DNA from 3 places in the Cohnella soli genome. Region 2 is predicted to be linked to each of the others. Evidence: riboswitches for the same ligand, from Rfam matches in the RefSeq annotation. Region 2 holds a riboswitch; each other region holds the start of a gene.
The links. Region 2 has a riboswitch for cyclic di-AMP ahead of ACFPOF_RS07260 (C40 family peptidase). Riboswitches for the same ligand answer to the same signal wherever they lie in the genome.
Positions count from the first base shown of each region.

Region 1: another riboswitch for cyclic di-AMP. It lies ahead of ACFPOF_RS17115 (hypothetical protein); the one in region 2 lies ahead of ACFPOF_RS07260 (C40 family peptidase).
Region 3: another riboswitch for cyclic di-AMP. It lies ahead of ACFPOF_RS22715 (3D domain-containing protein); the one in region 2 lies ahead of ACFPOF_RS07260 (C40 family peptidase).

Region 1 is NZ_JBHSMI010000028.1:183,544-185,801, reverse strand. Features, by position in the region: gene kdpA (potassium-transporting ATPase subunit KdpA) at 1-541, opposite strand, end outside; gene ACFPOF_RS17120 (potassium-transporting ATPase subunit F) at 555-632, opposite strand; gene ACFPOF_RS17115 (hypothetical protein) at 732-1,169, opposite strand; cyclic di-AMP (ydaO/yuaA leader) riboswitch at 1,286-1,463, opposite strand; cyclic di-AMP (ydaO/yuaA leader) riboswitch at 1,567-1,762, opposite strand; gene ACFPOF_RS17110 (peptidylprolyl isomerase) at 2,027-2,258, shown strand, end outside.
Region 2 is NZ_JBHSMI010000013.1:77,566-79,823, reverse strand. Features, by position in the region: gene ACFPOF_RS07265 (hypothetical protein) at 1-248, shown strand, start outside; gene ACFPOF_RS07260 (C40 family peptidase) at 350-865, opposite strand; cyclic di-AMP (ydaO/yuaA leader) riboswitch at 871-1,013, opposite strand; gene ACFPOF_RS07255 (hypothetical protein) at 1,384-2,169, opposite strand; gene ACFPOF_RS07250 (M1 family metallopeptidase) at 2,219-2,258, opposite strand, start outside.
Region 3 is NZ_JBHSMI010000029.1:547,193-549,450, reverse strand. Features, by position in the region: gene ACFPOF_RS22720 (STM4015 family protein) at 1-438, opposite strand, end outside; gene ACFPOF_RS22715 (3D domain-containing protein) at 709-1,365, opposite strand; cyclic di-AMP (ydaO/yuaA leader) riboswitch at 1,371-1,532, opposite strand; gene ACFPOF_RS22710 (LysR family transcriptional regulator) at 1,667-2,258, opposite strand, start outside.

The DNA of each region.
Region 1 (2,258 bases), on a different contig from region 2:
TCGGCAGGAAAATCCGGGTATGTGCCTTCACGAAATCTTCGAAGAAGTTCCCGATCGTCTCGCCCTTGCTCGTGATACCTCTGACGAATGCGATCGCCACCGAGAAGCCGGTCGCCGCCGACGTGAACATCATCATGATGATGACAGCCATCTGAGAGAAGTAGGACAAGCCCGATTCCCCGCTATAGTTCTGCAAGTTCGTATTGGTCATAAAACTCGTAATCGTGTTAAAAGAAAGCGTCTGTTCCATGTTATCGATGCCGCTCGGGTTCAACGGCAAATATTTCTGTACCCGTAAAATCAAGTAACCAACCGCCACAAGAACGATATTGGTCAGCAGAAACGCGAGCGCGTACTTTTTCCACGTCATGCCTTCCCGATTTTTCAACCCGATAAGCTTATAGATCAACCGTTCGAAGCCGCCGAAAATACGATCTTGCCGACTAGGTTCATTAGAGAACGCATGATATACATAACTTCCGACTGGTTTCACTAGCAGCGCCAGCACCGCCAGAACGATGACGATTTGCAACAGGCCCATAGCCTTTCCTCCCCTAGAACTTCTCCGGATTCACCAATGCGTATATCAGATACAGAAAGACGGCCGCCGCGACGATCGATACGATAATCATGGGCGATCCCCTTTCTCTCCGTCGACGACCCGGCCGCACCAGACAAGGAAACCGTAAAACAGTGCGAAAACACCCGCCAACAATGCAATCATATAAAGATCAAGCATGGAAAGAGCCCCCTTTAGCAGTTTCGATCAAATCGTCGGTGACAAGAAACTCGCAGTTCAACCCGTGGCTATGAATGACATAACTGGCTCCCAGTCCTTTGTACACATGGCGCGGCTGATGGCTTTCCGTCAGGACGTAAATCGGCTCCGTTGTCCAACTGCGGCAAATTTGAATGTATCGGCAGATGAGCGCGAGACTCGATTCGAATAAAAATACTTTGCCGACTTCGACTTCGGGAACGATCCACGTTTCTTCTTTGGCGGTATTCACTTCGACGATGCGATCGGCGCCGATTATGGACATACGCTTGCGTTCCGCCGCGTTGTTCACGATAACCGCGAACGGGACGTTCCGGGTTTGAAGCAGCTTGACGAACGACTCGCCGGCCGGCGTAGGCGCCGACACGAGTACGATATTGGGATGGGCCAATGTTTTCTCCTCCTGAAATTGGACCCGCGGCTGGCATAAAAAAAGAAGCCGCAGGAAGAGGGAACTTCTCGTGGCTTCCGGACATGGTCGAATAAACCGTGCCGTCACGATCATGAGTCGCCTCTCTCGGTACGCTTACGAGGTTAGCTGTCGGATTCGGGCTCGAGAGTCGCCCTACCGGTCGGCGGAGCTGCAGCTCCCGCCTTTCCGGATTCACCCCATGGACGTCGGCGCTAAAGCCCGTCCGTCTGGTTCCCCCGCTTCCTGCTCACAGGAATTCAGCGATAAAATGGCATAACAAAAACCGCAGAGGAATAAACCCTGCGGCCGTGAAGGTCACAAGTCCATCATCCTCTCCCCAACGTGCGAACGCCCGGAACCGGTCAACACCGATCAAGACGAAGCACTTCAACGCTTACGAGGTTAGCTGTCGGATTCGGGCGGTGAGAGTCGCCCTACCCGAAGCGCCGCCCTAGGAACGGCGCTTCGGGATTCACCCCGGACGGCGCGGGCGCGGCTCTCACACCGCACGCGCGCCATCGATTGGTTCCCCCGTTTTCCGCATTTTCGCGGAAACTCAGCGATTACGAATGGAACATTTGAATTGCTGAATCGAATATTACTCCTGACTCCGTTCCTTGTAAAGCAATGCCGCAAGCGGCCTGCACGCATATTTTGCCAGCCCTGTTTTTTGTACCGCTTACAACGGTCCCAAGCTCCAGAAAGCTCTTTTACGCTCGCTATCTTTCACGCTTTCTTGATTGCGGCCAATATTCCGACACGGGAGAGGTTGGATTCCTCGCCAGTCAAATGATATAATTTCGAAGGGAAATAGAGAGATCAAAGGGGGACTTGTAATGAGCACTTCGCGTAATCGCTTGACCCTGGCGCTAATCGCGCTCATCGCTCTGTTGCTCGTAGCTTCAGGCTGCGGCAAGAAAGAAGAAAACCAAAATTCAAAGGCAACTTCCGGCAACGGAGCTGCCGCCACACAGGAGGCTTCTGCAATGAACGGAGTAGACACTAGCGGAGATAACCCAATCGTAACAATCGAGATGGACAGCGGCAAAACAATCACCATCGAACTGT
Region 2 (2,258 bases):
CGGTTCTGTCCGGCATCGTTGAAGGGTTCGAATTTCGCCCCTCCGATACGCCGGCGGAGACGCTGGCACGGCTTGAACGACATCGCACTGATCGCCGCGCACCCGATTCCAAGAAACTTATCGCTTACTGGGCATGGTTCGCCGGAGCCAAACCGCTGTTGCAACGTCTGTACGAGCAAGCGAAGTATAGTTCACGTAAGATTGGCACGGAAGAAGCTGACCGCTTGAAGCGCGATCGTCCGAATTGACGGCGCGTTTCATCTCGCCTTCACCAACGTCATAACAAAAGGCCATCCTAGCAATCATCTAACGATGATTCCGGGATGGCCTTCTGTCCTATGACACTCGCTTATTCCGCGCTTTCGTCAGCTGCATTAGCCGCATCGTCCGCGTCCGCAGGATCGGTTGCGAGTTCTTGATACGTGTCCGTGTCCATGACCCGACGAGCGGTTACATAGCGCGATGCGTAGTATTTGTCATTGATGCTTACGATCGACACGCTCTTACCCGTGGAAGGGGAGTGAACCATTTTGCCGTCGCCTACATAAATGCCTACGTGCGAAATGCTTTTTCCGTTCGTGTTGAAGAACACGAGGTCTCCCGGACGCAAGTTGTCGCGGAGGACTTTCTTGCCTTGCTTCGCCTGATCTCTCGAAGAACGGCTGAGGTTGATACCAAGTTGCTTAAAGACATACTGCGTGAATCCGGAGCAGTCAAAGCCGCTTTTGGTATTTCCACCGTACTTGTAGTCGATGCCAAGCAGGGGCTTATACGTCTCTTCCATTTTGGAATCGGCGAAAGCGCTTCCTACCTGAAAGGCCAGTGCGAAACATAAAGCGATAAGCATGACAGAAACCTTACGCAAAACTGGTTGACTCCTTCCAATGCCTACGAGGTTAGCTGGAGGGTTCGGTAGAAGGTTCCCCTATGGCTCCTGTGAAGCGAAGCCAATTCACCCGTGAAGACTGGTTCCCCCGTTTCCCGCTTTCGCGAGAACTCGGCAGCTTTTGTTTTCTTCGTCATACATATTCGGTTTTTATGACGAATTTCCTGCATGTGCTAAATGAGAATTCACTCATCTACATGGGATAACTAGGAAATACGCCCCCCCTTTCGTGTAAAAAATAGCCGCCGATAATAACGTCAAACCCCGGTTGCGCCCGCAAAAAGGCGCCAACCGGGGAATGTCCCTATGAAATATTGTCGATAAGGGGACAGGATGCTTAGGGGCTGTTGCGAAATAACGAGAAGGATATCCCGTAGGATTTTGTCGGAGTACAAGGAAGCGAAACCGCCGCGTAGCAGAGCTACGCAAGGTTGAAGATGACGCAGTAATCCGGCAAAAGACAAGGGATAGACGAACGGTTATTTCGTAACAGTCACTTACGACTCCGTTCCGGACCACACCTGATATTGAGACGCGGACGCCCACAGTGTCAGAAGGGAACGAACAAAGTAGAAAGCCTGATGCAGCGCGACGGCGATAAATCCGGACCAAAGCATGGAGACGGTCCATGCAGTCGCGGACACCGCCAAACCGATGCCGAGCAACGCGAGCGTGGTGCCAAGCAGAGGAAACGCCCGGCGGAACGCCAAGCCAAGCCCGTTCAGGATGCCTTCGCCGGATGCGGCGCCGAACTGCATGAACTGAAACAGCATATGCAGCAGGAAGCCGATGGTCAACCAGGCAAGCGCATAAGGCGCCAGATCTTTAAGCCAATCGGACAAGGTGGGTTCCGAGAAAAACCGGTCTTTCGCGAACGGCACCAACCAGACGGCGGGCAATAGCAGCAAGGCATTCTCCGCCCAATACAGCAGCGTGACCGGCTTCCATGCCCGGCGAATCCCGAACAATACGCGTGTGCCTGCGTCCTCCGTCGCGTGATGGAAGGAGTAGAATACGCCTGCGTTCAGGAGAGGCGTCAGCAGCATCCGCAGTAGAAGCAGGCCTCCGATCAGCCAAAGCGACTCGTTGACGAGGTCGGTCTTCAGCAGGCGGAATTGGGCTTCGACGAGGAAAAGCTGCGCCGCGTCGGAATTCGGATGTTCTTCCGGATAGCGTGCCAGTATCGGCGTCGCGATGGAATCAACGAACCGGTACAGGAAAAACCCCCACAGCAACCGGTACAGGAACAGGAGAACCACTACAACTTTATGACGGACGGTCATGTCCCATCCCTTTTTTATCGAGCTACGTATCATTGCGGCTTCACTCTCCTTACCACGCCATTGTCCCGAACAGGCCTTCCAGCAGTTGC
Region 3 (2,258 bases), on a different contig from region 2:
TTTGAAGCTTCCCTTGCTAATGCTGGCAATTACATCTTTACCCAGCCCGCCGCAAATAATCGTAAGCTGCTGCAACTTGTCATGCCGAGCCGGTTCAAGACTAAGACCTGTGCTGCCTTTAATAGTAAAGCTTATTAACTCGGGATAAGCAACGAGTAACGGTCCAAGATTGGATTGATTAATCCAGGAGACCTCGCACTCTTCATAGCTCATATCACCTATAAATAGGCTACGTAGCTTTGGGAAACGATCCTTCAAGCGTACAAGAGCTTCCACAGTAGCACTGGAATCTGTCTCATAAGCGCCGCCCCAGTCCCCGATAATCAAACTTTCCAATTGTGCGCTCTCTTTTTTCGCTGCCAACTCTTCTATTAATGTGATCATTCGAACCCCAGCTTCATGTTGCTCATAATCGACAAACAGTTTGCATTCAGACATAAGAATACCTCCTGAGGATGAGTACTAATCTTGTGATATTATCCCTAAAGCTTTCTGAACAGAAAGGAAATCAGATGGCAAGAAAGGATTACAGAAGTAGTTTACCTGATGTCGTTACGATCGACTAGCTTTCTTTGGCTTGAATGTGGTTTTTTAACAAGCGTGGAGGAAAAATGAATGTCTGAATCCGATTTCATCATTTTGCAACTTGAAAACCGCCAGGGTGAACCCCTGACGGTTTTCCTCATTTGCGGAGTAACCGCTATTCTGTTATTTCAATACGTACACTTTAACGCTTTGGTAACCGAAGCCCGATACGAATTGACGGCTTCCCGGTACGAAGATATCGATTCGGTTGCCTTTGATCGCGCCGCCTTTATCGGTGGCCGTTGCGATTAACCCGCCTGTCGGCAAGCCGGAGAAGTCGTAACCGGTAATGTATACGCGCGTTCCGAACGGAATGACGCTAGGGTCGACGGCGATCGTCCCCAGCTTTAACGGGTTCCCGAAGTAATCGACAGGGCCCCATTCGCCGTTCTCTTCCGCCGAAGCGGAGTAAGCGGTTGCTTTAATATCGAGAACTTTTGAGAAGCCGAGCGATTGTCCGGACGTCGTCGTCACGGATTGTGCTGTTACCGTGTTTTCTTTGGCCGCGCTTTCTTTGGTATCCGCCGCGGCGAGCATGCTGTTGCCAGGAATGACGAGCGTTAAGCCGGCGTAAATGTTCAGCGGATCAATTCGCGGATTCGCATCCATCAGTTCTTCCAGCGGAACGTTTAGTTGCTTGGACAATTTCCAGAACGTATCGCCTTCTTTGGCCGTATACGGAGCTGTAGCTGCGTAGGCCGTCAGAGACGGAATCGCCAAAGCGGCGCCGAGTGCGAGCGCGCTGGCGCGCGTTCCGAGCTTTTTCCAACTGTGTACCATCTGAGATATCCTCCTGAGAATCGGCCGGCGAGGTTAGCTGTCGGATTAGAGCCGGGAGATCGACTCTTCGCGAAATCGCGATTCACCCCAAGTACATGGCGGATATGTATCCTGCGCATACTTTCGATATTGTCCCCCGCACCCGAAGGTTTAGGCCGTCATTTGTGCCTTGACTTTGGTATTCCCAGCCAACCGGGAAACGATGCCAAGAAGCATATGTAAAAGGCTAACACAATGCATAGGCCTGTAAAACCGGAAACTATAGGAAAATAGGTCGCCCACAGCAGCAGGGGAGGATGGGCTACTCCATTCCAGGCACCGCTCTGCGAGCGAAATAAGCGGTTGTCTCATCAATGAGATACCGCGTGGAAGGCGCAAGCCATAAGGGATCGCCGTGAATAAGCGACGTTGTCCTTTTCGTTTCCTCGAGCTCCCGAATTCGGACCAAGACGAGGTCGTTATCTGCCAATACTTGCTCGCGCAAATACGATTTTGGCAGCAGTGTGCCCGCGCGGCAAGCGGACAGAAGCCGGATAATCGCTTCGAACGAATCGATTTCCATCCGAACGTCCGGTTTTAGTTTGTACGTCTTAAACAACTCGTCGGTCAACGTGCGATACCAAGTCCCCGGAGCAAACAAAATCATCGGCAGCCCGTTCAGATCGTTCATTTCCAAATGAGTTCTTTCTAATAAAAGATGTTTTCGCGGGAGGACGAGGATAAGATGATCGTCAAACAAGGGTAAACTGGTAATGGCGTCGTCTACGACCGATGAGGCGACGATGCCGAAATCGACTTTGCGTTCTTTGACTAACGTCGCGATTTCGTGGGACTTGCCGGTGACCGCTTTAATTTCCAAGTTCGGATGTTTGCCGGTCATCGTAGTAATCAGC